Regions from separate parts of the Corallincola platygyrae genome, predicted to be linked through region 1. Evidence: predicted binding sites of a transcription regulator. Region 1 holds the regulator's gene; each other region holds the start of a gene.
The links. The regulator sigma-54, encoded in region 1, starts transcription at its own class of promoters, with help from an activator protein. The targets are predictions, from matches to a motif close to GTTGGCACGNNNNTNGNNT.

Region 2: fliS (flagellar export chaperone FliS) is a predicted target of sigma-54. The motif match lies at 1,841-1,859, and genes of this name have one in related genera.
Region 3: ABEA14_RS01440 (PEP-CTERM sorting domain-containing protein) is a predicted target of sigma-54. The motif match lies at 1,125-1,143, and genes of this name have one in related genera.
Region 4: ABEA14_RS13945 (PEP-CTERM sorting domain-containing protein) is a predicted target of sigma-54. The motif match lies at 1,733-1,751, and genes of this name have one in related genera.

Annotation. Positions count from the first base shown of each region.
Region 1 covers NZ_BAABLI010000029.1:7,220-10,304, reverse strand. Annotated here, with positions in the region: gene lptB (LPS export ABC transporter ATP-binding protein) at 1-284, shown strand, start outside; gene ABEA14_RS16675 (RNA polymerase factor sigma-54) at 375-1,880, shown strand; gene hpf (ribosome hibernation promoting factor) at 1,909-2,196, shown strand; gene ptsN (PTS IIA-like nitrogen regulatory protein PtsN) at 2,204-2,653, shown strand; gene rapZ (RNase adapter RapZ) at 2,677-3,085, shown strand, end outside.
Region 2 covers NZ_BAABLI010000004.1:354,051-357,135, forward strand. Annotated here, with positions in the region: gene pseB (UDP-N-acetylglucosamine 4,6-dehydratase (inverting)) at 1-997, opposite strand, end outside; gene ABEA14_RS02225 (hypothetical protein) at 1,026-1,328, opposite strand; gene fliS (flagellar export chaperone FliS) at 1,321-1,740, opposite strand; gene ABEA14_RS02235 (sigma-54 dependent transcriptional regulator) at 2,024-3,085, shown strand, end outside.
Region 3 covers NZ_BAABLI010000004.1:157,332-160,416, reverse strand. Annotated here, with positions in the region: gene ABEA14_RS01445 (tetratricopeptide repeat-containing sulfotransferase family protein) at 1-997, shown strand, start outside; gene ABEA14_RS01440 (PEP-CTERM sorting domain-containing protein) at 1,222-1,761, shown strand; gene ABEA14_RS01435 (PaaI family thioesterase) at 1,851-2,285, opposite strand; gene ABEA14_RS01430 (NifB/NifX family molybdenum-iron cluster-binding protein) at 2,295-2,825, opposite strand; gene ABEA14_RS01425 (DUF134 domain-containing protein) at 2,838-3,085, opposite strand, start outside.
Region 4 covers NZ_BAABLI010000015.1:287,596-290,680, forward strand. Annotated here, with positions in the region: gene ABEA14_RS13940 (aspartoacylase) at 1-853, opposite strand, end outside; gene ABEA14_RS13945 (PEP-CTERM sorting domain-containing protein) at 1,007-1,663, opposite strand; gene msrA (peptide-methionine (S)-S-oxide reductase MsrA) at 1,824-2,369, shown strand; gene ABEA14_RS13955 (DUF2780 domain-containing protein) at 2,455-2,919, opposite strand; gene ABEA14_RS13960 (alpha-amylase) at 3,062-3,085, shown strand, end outside.

The sequences.
Region 1 (3,085 bases):
TAGCAAGAGCACTGGCTGCAGAGCCTCAGTTCGTTTTATTGGATGAACCTTTTGCAGGAGTAGATCCAATATCTGTAACCGATATCAAGAAAATCATTGAACACTTACGCGATCGAGGTCTTGGTGTCTTGATTACTGATCACAATGTGAGAGAGACTCTGGATGTATGTGAGTACGCTTACATCGTTAGCCACGGAGAGTTGATAGCCAAAGGCAAGCCGGAAGATGTATTATCGGATCAAAAGGTACGTGACGTGTATCTCGGCGAGCAATTCCAGCTATAGTTTAATTAACGGGTGACGCATTTTTTAGTCTCTCACTCGAACTCCACGTCCGTTGTAAGCAAGTGCGTTTTTTTATTGTCACGGAAGTAAATGAAACCGTCATTACAGTTACGTTTAGGCCAGCAACTTACCATGACGCCGCAATTGCAACAGGCAATTCGGCTGTTGCAATTATCGACTCTGGACCTCCAGCAGGAAGTTCAGGATGCGCTCGACAATAATCCGCTTCTGGAACAGACAGAACAAAGCGACGTAGCTGAGCAGCCTGTCAACGGCGAGGCTCAAGATCTTCCTCAAAAAGCTGAAACGGCATCAGCTGACAGCAACGATGGTTTCCAAGACGAACATGATGCTGCTGCGGTTGAAACGTCGGAAGCACTCAACAAAGAGCAGATATCTGACGAACTTCCAGTAGACAGCACCTGGGATGATCACCTCTCTGCAGCGCCAGTTTCCGGAGCCTCCTACGGCGACGATAGTGAGTTCAGCTATCAGGGCGAGACAACAGATTCACTGCAAAGCCACCTCGAGTGGCAGATGCAACTGACTCCATTCAGTGACGTAGACCGTGCAATCGCCACCGCCATCATTGATGCCATCGACGAATCCGGCTATCTGACTGTGTCAGCAGAAGACATTCTTACCGCGCTCGGACAAGATGAAGAAGCGGTTGAGCTGGATGAAGTTGAAGCTGTAATCAAACGTATTCAGTTGTTTGACCCGATCGGCGTTGGCGCTCGCTCACTGCAAGAGTGCCTGCTGGTGCAGGTCAACCAATTTGCAGAAGATACACCTTGGTTGAAAGAATGTAAGCAGGTTCTGGGCAATCATATCGAGCTACTCGCCAGCCGTGACTATCGCCAGTTGATGCGTAAAAGCAAGCTCAAGGAAGACCAGTTACGCGAAGTTCTCCGCTTGATCCAGTCACTTAATCCTCGCCCAGGCAGTGCGGTGATCAGTGGCGAAGAACAATACGTGATTCCAGACGTATCGGTGACCAAAAAAAGCGGTCGCTGGGTTGTAGAGCTCAACCCTGATGCCGTACCTAAACTCAAAGTAAATCAGCAATATGCTGCCATGAGCCGCACGGTGAAGAATTCAGCAGACAGCCAGTACATTCGCTCTCATCTGCAGGAAGCAAAATGGTTCATCAAGAGCCTGGAAAGCCGCAATGATACGCTGATGAAAGTGGCAAACTGCATTGTTCAGTTTCAACGGGATTTCTTTGAATACGGCGATGAAGCGATGAAGCCAATGGTGCTTAACGATATCGCTCAAGCGGTTGATATGCATGAATCAACCATATCCCGTGTGACCACACAAAAGTATATGCATACCCCCAGAGGTATCTTCGAGCTTAAATATTTCTTCTCCAGCCACGTCAGTACTGAAGGGGGTGGAGAATGCTCCTCAACAGCTATTCGAGCACTGATCAAGAAACTAGTGGCGGCTGAAATCCCCAGCAAGCCTTTGTCAGATAGCAAAATTGCTGACCTACTGGCAGACCAGGGAATTCAGGTAGCAAGACGAACGATCGCCAAGTATCGGGAGTCCTTGTCTATCCCACCGTCAAATCAGCGAAAGAGCTTGCTGTAAAAAGCTCACCAATAAAAGGATGAGGTCTATGCAAATCAATCTTACCGGCCATCATGTCGAAGTTACTGATTCACTCCGAAACTATGTGAATGAAAAGTTCACTAAGCTAGAGCGCCATTTCGACCACATCAATAACGTTTACGTTATCCTCAACGTTGAGAAGTTAACGCAAAAAGCAGAAGCAAAACTGCACCTAAATGGTGGTGAGATATTTGCTAACGCAGAGCATTCAGATATGTATGCCGCAATCGACGCGTTGGTCGATAAACTCGATCGACAAGTAATTAAACATAAAGAAAAGCTAAACGCGCACTAATTACACTATGGATATATCATCCATTCTCAGCCTGGACTGCACTCGAAGTGCAGTCCACGGTTCAAGCAAAAAACGAGTGCTTGAGATGGCCAGCGAACTGGCTGCCAAGCACCTGCCGGATCACGGCTGCAAAATGATCTTTGAAAGCATTCTGGATAGAGAGAAAAAGGGCAGTACAGGTATTGGAAATGGTATTGCTATTCCTCATGGGCGGATCTCAAATGCCAGTAAAGCTGTTGCAGTCTTGTTGCAGTGCGATGAGCCTATTGCCTTTGATGCCATCGACAATCAACCAGTAGACCTCATATTCGCGCTACTGGTCCCAGAACAGAGCTGCCAGGAACACCTGAAAACCCTGTCAGCAATTGCAGCAAAACTCTCAGACAAGCAAATTCTGAAGAAGTTAAGATGTGCAGATAACGATCAGGAACTCTACGAGATCATCACTCACCCATGAGCGACACGGACGTAGCGTCACCCATTAAACTTACTATTGTCAGCGGCCGATCAGGCTCTGGCAAAAGTGTCGCTTTACGTGTTCTGGAAGATCTTGGTTATTACTGTGTCGATAACCTTCCTGTAGAAATGCTACCGACATTGGTCACTCAGGTCAGTGAGCGCTATGGCGAGATAGCGGTCAGCATCGACGTTCGAAACCTGCCTGAAGAGCCGCATACGTTAGAAACCATTTTAGACATGCTGTGCCAACAGTATCGTTGCACTTTACTGTTTCTGGATGCAGACCAAAGCGCGCTGATAAAACGATTCAGCGAGACCCGCAGATTGCACCCTCTGTCTAAAAACGGAGGCTCTCTTGAGCAGGCAATTGCAGCTGAAGAGCGTCTGCTGGAACCTTTAATATCGCGAGCAGACCTGCAGATAGACAGCT
Region 2 (3,085 bases), on a different contig from region 1:
GTATTGCCTGCTCATTCATTGCCTGGATACCTTCAATATCTAGGAAGTCGGTGTTATCACGGCTGTTATATTCAAACCCTTGCTCCACCAGCTTGGCAGTTTCACCAATGGCGTTGATGCCAAAGTTGTTGGAACGGCTGCTGAACTGAATGGAAGGTGCGATGACAAAATGGTCTTCAAACTCGAAGGTATGATAGGAATCGTCTGCAGGGCACATGACTTCATGAAGCTTTTCGCCGGGGCGAATGCCAATAATGTTGATTTTCAGCTCAGGTGCCATCGCCTTAGCAAGGTCGACGATCTTCACCGATGGGATCTTCGGAATAAAGATTTCTCCGCCACACATGCGAGCAAAGTTCTTGAGTACAAAATCGACGCCCTGTTGAAGAGTGATCCAGAATCGTGTCATTTCATCATGGGTGACTGGTAACTCTTTTGCACCGTCGTCAATCAGTTTCTGGAAGAAGGGCACCACTGAGCCACGAGACGCAACGACGTTGCCATAGCGAACTACGGCAAAACCGGTCTTGTGTCCGCCTGACATGTTGTTGGCAGCGACAAACAGTTTGTCGGAACACAGCTTAGTTGCGCCGTATAGGTTGACCGGGTTGGCGGCTTTGTCTGTCGACAGAGCAATCACTTTTTCGACGTTGTTGGCCAGGGCTGCATCGATGACGTTTTCGGCACCATTGATATTAGTTTTGATACATTCCATCGGGTTGTATTCTGCGGCTGGCACTTGTTTAAGTGCTGCAGCATGAATAACGTAATCAACACCGTTCATCGCCCGGATTAGACGTTCTTTATCTCGAACATCACCGATAAAATAGCGCATGCAAGGGGCATTGAAGACCTGTTGCATCTCATACTGCTTCAGTTCGTCTCGAGAGTAGATAATGATTTTCTTGGGGCTGTACCTTTCAAGCAGGGTCTTGACGTACTTTTTACCGAATGATCCCGTACCACCAGTGATGAGAATCGATTTACCGTCAAACATGGGAAGTCCTTACCTTATTAAAGGCGATCTATCTATTATTCTGATAAGCATTTTTGCCTTTACCAGCGCGTTTGGAGCGGAGCAACAACTCTTTGGTTTTGTCCTGTCTGCTGGTAATGGTTTGTTTAATTTGAAGTACTAATGCGTTGAGCTCGGCCAATTCTGAACGGTCCTGGCAGTTTTTTGCGTGATTATTCACTGCCGTTAACCATTGCTCAAAGCCCAAGCTAGCTAAATCCAAATCTGGCTCGGGTGGCTTATCCAGTGTCTGCTGCAGGTTTCTTCCCTGCTCGACAAGCACTGCATAATCAGACTGCTCGGCTTTACTCACTTTCCGCAGCCTTCTTTTTCGCCAGGTCATCACGGACATCTTGCGGAATACCGTCCCAACCCTCTTTGATGTTTCTCATCACACCGGTCACTGCATCCATCGCTTCCAGCTCACCGTTGACTGAAGCTTGGCCCAATTTAAAGATGCAGAAATCATAAAGATCGTAGAGATTGCGGGATATCTCTCCGCCAACCTCCATATCCAGGCTTGCCTGCAATACACTAATAAGCTCAATGGCCTTGCCGATTTTAAGCCCTTTTGCTTCATGGTCTTTTCGCTCAATCGCTCCGCGGGCGGCGGCGACATTACCCAGAATATGCGCCATGATGGCTGATACCTGTGTATGAGGGTCCGCATCCGTCAGCGAGCTCACCGTACCTTGTCGGTACTGCTGAATCGATGTTCTTGCCATGTTCGTTTACCTTCTTCTGCGTTGTTACGCATGTGTGCAGTTGCTGTTCATAGTAGCAGCGTCAAAGATCCGCACAGACGGATCTGCCTCTCATTTGTGTAAGCAAATTGAGTGCCAGCGATCTAAACTGAGACTTTGCTCCCACTCCGATGTTGCTCTATCAGGCTCTTTCAATACAATAGAAGCCGATATTAATATAAGACCTCAGTAAAAGACGGTTTCTCCAGCGTCAAGGAAATGGCGGATTTTTCCGCAATACCCAGAGGGTTAAAAGGTTCCACTTATGCAGGGATTATCTGACGTTCTCGTCATTGATGATAATAATGAGCGCCGCGCGCAGTTAGATCTTCTATTAGGCTTTATCGGTGAAAGTTGCAGGGTCACAGGCTCTGATAACCTGGCGCTCATCAACAGTGAGGATAGCTGGCGCGCCGTAATAATAGGGGACATAGCAGACGAAGAGCCTTTGGAGTTCATTCAACGTCTTGCTTCTGTCCATCCGCTCCAGCCCTATATCCTGTTGGGTGATGATGGTGGTGTAGAGCTACCAAACCTGGTGGGCTCTCTGGAAATGCCTTTTAGTTACAGCAAAATGACGGAAGTCATTCATCGCTGTCAGGATTATCATCGTAAGCGCCCCGGCGGTAAGCCACAAACCGCCAGTCAAACCAAACTATTCCGAAGCTTGGTCGGTCGAAGCGACGCTATCGCGCAAGTGCGTCAGCTCATCGAACAGGTTTCCGTTACCGATGCCAACGTGCTGGTATTGGGAGACTCAGGTACGGGTAAAGAGGTGGTGGCGCGTAATATTCATTACCTGTCTGCCCGTCGTGACGGCCCGTTTGTTCCCGTCAACTGTGGTGCTATTCCAGCCGAGCTGCTGGAAAGTGAATTATTCGGTCATGAGAAGGGCGCTTTTACTGGCGCAATTACCAGCCGCAAAGGTCGCTTCGAATTGGCTCAGGGCGGCACACTGTTTCTTGATGAAATCGGTGATATGCCGCTGAACATGCAGGTTAAATTGCTACGCGTATTGCAGGAGCGTGTATTTGAACGTGTTGGCAGCGCTAAGTTGGTAACCGCCGATGTACGCATCGTCGCAGCGACGCATCGCAATCTCGAAGGCATGATCAGCGATGGCGGCTTCCGTGAAGATCTATACTACCGTCTGAATGTTTTCCCTATCGAGATGCCCGCACTTTGTGAACGTCAGGACGATATTCCTCTGTTGCTGCAGGAATTGGTATCTCGACTGGAAGCAGAACATAGTGCTGCTATCCGATTTACTGATAAGGCGATTGACTCTTTGATGTTGCACCCATGGTCGGGTAACGTCCGAGAATTA
Region 3 (3,085 bases), on a different contig from region 1:
TGTTGCGCGACTGGAGCAGCTGGTAAGTAACACTCACAGTGTCGATGGCCAGGTACATTTGGGACATGCCCTGCTCAAAGAGTATGAAGCGTTAAAAGCCTACCCCAAAGCCTTTGCCGCACTAGCCAAGGGTAATGCCGCGAAAAAAGTAGGTTTGGGTTATCAGTGGCAGCAGGACAAAGCCCTGTTTGAAAACATGAAAGCCGCGTTTGCCAACCATACTTTCGATGCCAGCAGGGGCCACGAGGATGACCAGCCCATTATTGTGACAGGCATGCCAAGATCGGGCACGACGCTGGTTGACCGCATTGTCTCCAGTCATAGTCAGGTATTTACCGCTGGCGAGTTGCAAAACTTTGGTGTGGCTTTAAAACGCATGGCAAAAACGCCTTCGCGTCAGGTGTTGGATCCAGAGACCATTGCCAAAGGCATGACACTGGATATGCCTGCGTTGGGCAAAGCCTATATAGAAAGCACCTGCCCTCAAACTACCGGACACCGGCATTTCACCGATAAAATGCCACTCAACTTTTTCTACCTCGGCTTTCTTCATCAGGCACTGCCCAAAGCCAAGTTAATCTACCTTCGGCGCAATCCGATGGATACCTGCCTGAGTAACTTCCGCCAGCTATTCGCGCTGAATTTCAGTTACTACAACTATTCGTACGATCTGGAAGATACCGGGCGGTATTACCTGATGTTTGATGACCTGATGAAGTTCTGGGAACAGAAGTTAGGTGACAAGCTATTGTGTGTTGATTACGAGACCCTCGTGGCTGAACCAGAGCAGCAAATAAAGCGGATACTGGCATTCTGTGGCCTGCCCTTTGAACAAGGCTGCATCGATTTCCACCTCAATGACGCACCCGTTGCTACAGCCAGTGCCGTGCAGGTCCGCCAACCGATGAACAACAAATCGATCGGCCGCTGGAAGCGTTATGAACAGGAGTGTGCGCCACTCAAAGCACTACTTGAAGAAGCAGGACTAACCATTTAAGTAGATTTGCCAGTAAGCAGAAAAAAGTTAGGTTAACAATGAAAAACTGATTATTTTTTAACCTTGACAGTGTCGAACTATCTTACAACTATTCAACCAGGACAAAACTAACCAATTGATAATATTGGATGGAATAGATTTTGCTTTGCTAAATTAACATTTAGTGCTGAAGTTGCCTTAACAGGCGAACTACATGCAGTCTTAACATCTATAAGGAAGTTGTGATGCGTCGTTTAATGACTCGCGTAATCTCTGCTATCGCTCTGTTGATGGCATGTCAAAATGCTCAGGCAGCCCTGCTTGATTTCACATTCAGCTTTGAAAATGCACTTAATGGCGGTGGTTCTATTACCGGTATTGTACGCGGCCTGTCAGAAGGTACTGGTGCAGCCAGCAGCATCGAAGTATTCAGCAACAGCGCCGGATATGGTGTCGGTGAATACGTAGGCGCTCCGTTCAGAAACAGCTGGACCGTACTTAACGGCACTATTACCGACTTTGACTTCCTGTCATTCGGTGTTGTGAATGCAGCGCCTGCAGTCACTTCCGCTTCGCTGTTTTTTGGTTCTGAAGCAAGTCTTGGTGCGTCTTTTCGCGCCGGTGTGAGCGATCGTGCCGATGCTATTACTACGGGCAGTGGCATTGTTACAACAGAGCAGATCGCTCTGAGCTTCCAACCTGCAGCAGCAGTTCCTGCGCCGGCAGCGCTATTGCTTATGGGTCTGGCAGTATTTGGACTGGCGGCTCGTCGCGTAATGCGTTAAATCGTCCTATTATGTTAAAAAAAGCCGCTAATGCGGCTTTTTTTATTTTTACAAATCGGTGGAATGGCCAGCTTCGACAGATTAACGACCTACATCCCAGCCACACTCACAAACTTGGCGGACGCATTCGCGTAAGTAACATCGGCGCCATAGACCTTGGCCTCCAGCCAGTGAATACCGCGCCGCTGTTTAGTTCGCCTTGCCTCCACTGTTAACTCAACGGGAAGCACAACCGGACTCAGATACCTCACCTGCAACTCAGCAGTCAGCGCTTTCACTCCTGCATAGAATAAACAGTGAGTCATCGCCGCATCCAGCAGGGTGGCAACTAAGCCGCCATGCATCAGCCCCTGGTACCCCTGGTGAGATTCAGAGGCATAAAATGTTGCCCTTACAACGCCTTCATCAAAAGACCTGAACACTAGCTCCAACCCTTTCTGCTCCCCAGCAGGCTGGCCGCAAGCGATACACTGTCGATGTGTCGTCTTGAGCTGTTCGTAGGATGGCAATGACGGAAGACCCATATCTAAGCGCTATCTGGGGTCATGGTTGTTGCCATGGCAACAACCATGACCGTGGCCTTTGCCCCGTCCAGCATTCGACTTGTTATGACCGCTGCCAGAACACTTAGCGTGGCCATCCTTGCCGCCACAACCACACTTAACGTGCTCATGTGTGTGCCGATGTTTATGCTGGTCACAACCACAGCCTTTGTGATTGGGCGATGGGTTGCCCTGCTCTGCCGCGCTCAGTTCATTATGACTTGCCAGCTTGGCCACCTCTTCGGCCAGCTCACCCGGACGATTGGCCAGGCTAAACACCTGCATCGACTCTGTCAGTAAGCGCCCCAGCATCTGTTGCCCAATTTGGCGCACCAGCAAATGTGTTGCCCCCTGCTCTTTCAACATACGTACAAGCTTACCTTTGCCCTGACAGCCAACATTGCCCGCAGGATTGAGTTTGCTGCCAATCAACTTGCCTTCAGGGTTGAAGAAGCCAAACTGACTGGCTTTGGTGAAATGATTGGCGATTTTGTCGTTTTCCATAGGAATTGCGATGATCATTTTTTTGCTCCTTTAGTCGCTTTTTTCCATCATCAATGCCTGCCCATGAATCAGCGCACCAGCTACTTTATGACGCGCACTTTTAACAATGTTGGCCAAAGTTTGACGGGAAACCCCCATCACTTCAGCGGCCTGCATCTGCTGCATTCCCTCAAGATCCACTAATCGCATCGCTTCAAGTTCGTCAGGCTCAAGCGCAACCTGAACCAGCTCAGACATAGGTATGCCGTTGGGCTTAAAACAACTGTTTGCGGGGCGAC
Region 4 (3,085 bases), on a different contig from region 1:
TGGCCAGATTGTTGTCGTAGTAAGCGGCTTCATTAATAAATGCCGGATAGACCACTTTATCGCCCTGATAGGTGATCGTTTCACCCTCAAAGGTTTGGAACAGTGGGTCGCCAGGGTAGATTGGCTGGAAGTCATTGTCCTGAACATTACTATGAACCATACCCAGGCGTTCACCCGACTCATCCAAGGGCAGTGTAATGCTCTCCAGGTAACGGTAGCCTTCAACAGAAGCTGGCAGTTCAGGCAGAGCATCCTGATTGTAAAGCTCGATGAAGTCGAGAATATGATGTGTCAGCGCTTCGCTTTGCTCGAAGATATCCTGGCGTATCACTGATTGCGAAACTGGCCCTACTTCAACAATGACCCCCATGGTGCCAACTGTCGACAGCAGGTGATGTTGTGCTGCGGGCAGGTGGTCTTCGTCGCGGAAAATTACGGCCTCGGGCATTTTCATTTTCACATAGGCCGCCAGTTGGCGATAAATCTTACCTTCCTGGGTCAACAGTATGCATGGGCCCATGTTGCTGGTGGTGGTATGCAGGTCGATCAGGAAATCACACTTGGCGTCACCTTTTGGTCCCAGGGTCGCATCAATCACTTTCGCTCGAGACTGTTCGTATCCGGCCAAACTGGGATCATCAAGTTGAGCGCGGGTGAATTGTCGATTCAGATCCTGATCGCAATAGCGTTTGTTTTCGCCAAACGCACGGGGATTGGCCCAAAGCGTTGAGGTTTCGAAGCTGCTTCGCTTAATGGCTGAGGGCTCATGCTGCCACTTTTTCAGCAGATAGACACCGGTGAATTCATTGCCATGGGTGCCGCCGACAATGGCGACGTTTGCGATCTTTTCCAACCTTCCTCTCCTCAGCCTTCTTTTATCAACATTGGGATAAAGCGGAACAGCAGTCTAGCAAGCGTTAGGAATGTGTTGAAAGCGAAAAATAGCAGGCATAAAAAAACCGCGTTGAAACACGGTTTTTTACGAACGACTAAATCTTAAAAAGTGTTAAATTTTTCGACGGCTGCCAAATAGTCCTACCAGTCCGAGACCCAGCAGGGCAATTGGTAAAGGCTCTGGCACAGATACAAAGTTCATTGTAAATGCTAAGTCGCGATTCCATGCTGTCCAGCTATCTTGCGTCAAACGATCAAAATCGCTGCCGTTATTCATAAACACAAAGCTACCTTCGGTATACGTCTTACCATCTACATTTCCGAAGTACGCGGTACTCTGAACGCCGTCAAAAAGGTTAGAAGCTGAGAAAAAGGCAACGTACTCTCCAGCGTCAAGTGACAGCACACCAGTATCAATTGTGAACTGCTCGAAACCACCCAAACCTTGATTGTCTGTGGTTGTATAAGGGCTGGACATGAACAGGGCATCACCTGTAGCTTTCACTCCATCCCAAGCGTAAACGTACGCTTCAAAGTCAACGTAGCCTGGGTCGACTTTGTCACCAACAAAAAACGTAAAGTCTGTTAGACCTGCTGTTTGGCCTAAAGTGAAAGTCTGGCCATATGTGGCGGTGTTAGATTCGCCAAATGAACCGACACGGTAGCTTCCATTCCACGTCTCAGTTGTATCGATAACAAGAGCAGATGCCGCTGAGGTAGCGGTAAGTGCGACTAAGCCGAACAAGCCGCTGATAAGGGACAACTTCATGTATATACTCCTACGTATTCCGTATACGCAACTACAAAATTAGAAAACTATAAATAACTGTTAAAAATTAGGCAAAAGTTGTGCCTATATTATTTTTTCCTTAAAAAACAGCTGGTTGCTGTTTTTTATATCACTAATAGAAATATAGGTGTAAATTTTAATGACATTGGATAATAAAGAGCCAGCTTCTATAGCGACGCTGGCAGGCGGCTGCTTCTGGTGCTTGGAAGCCGTATTCAGTGAATTGAAAGGTGTGCAGCAAGTGACTTCAGGTTATTCCGGCGGGCATGTGGAACATCCCAGCTACAAAGCAGTTTGCACGGGTGACACTGGCCACGCGGAAGTTGTTCAGATTTTTTTTGATCCGCAAGTGATAAGTTATGAGACCTTGCTGGATATCTTTTTCACCATTCACGATCCCACCACATTAAATAGGCAGGGTGAAGATATCGGCACCCAATATCGTTCGGGCATCTTCTATCACGACAGCGTACAGAAAGCCGAAGCGGAGCAAGCGGTGGCGGCTCAGGCTAATGAGTGGGCAGAGCCGGTCGTTACAGAAATCGTGCCTCTGGAAGTGTTTTATCCAGCAGAAGACTACCATCAGCAGTACTTCTCTATGCATGGACATGAGCCCTATTGCTCGCTGGTGGTTGCGCCCAAAGTGGCCAAGTTCAAGCAGAAATTTGCAGCTTTATTGAAATAGATTGCAGAGTTATGCGGATTGGTATTAAAAAAGCCCCATAGCTATCAAGCTACGGGGCTTTTTGTTTAAGCAGAAAACGCCATTATCAGATAAGCGCAGATTTTAGCGATTCCATTAGCGCCTGGCCGCCTTCCGACTCGACAAAATCCAGTAGGATCTTGGAGTATTGTCCCACCATACCAGAGTCTAATCCCAAGCTGGAAAACGCCTGATTCAGTGCCACTGCGTTACTGGCAGCCTCTGAATCCCCCAGTAACCCGGAGGCCATAGACCCCAGGGTGTCTGCATCGCCACTCACCTGCGTAGGCGCTGCAGCCAACAAACTACTCATATCAGGTACCACGTCACCTAAGGCTGCAAAGTCTCCGCCGCTCATACCTTTTTGCGCTGTTGAAAGCAAAGCGCCTAATCCACCGCTGGCTTGGGTCGGAGAAACGCCAAGCTGCTGCGTCACCATATCAATTAACGGGTTTGCCGCCGCCTGAAGAGGCGTAAATACGAATAGCAGCGCTGTACATAACAGTGCACGGTTGAACATTTGCTTGAGCATAATAGCCCTCCATGGAAAGGTCAGATTAAGCCTAGTACAACCTGTGTTAAGCAGCGAACGTGAGCTAGTTATAAGACTTTTTATCCGTTTTTCGTTATAAACGTCGGTTCTAAAATTTTTCGTTAGCTAATGGAAGTTGCTTATGTTCGCCCCCAAAAAACTGGCG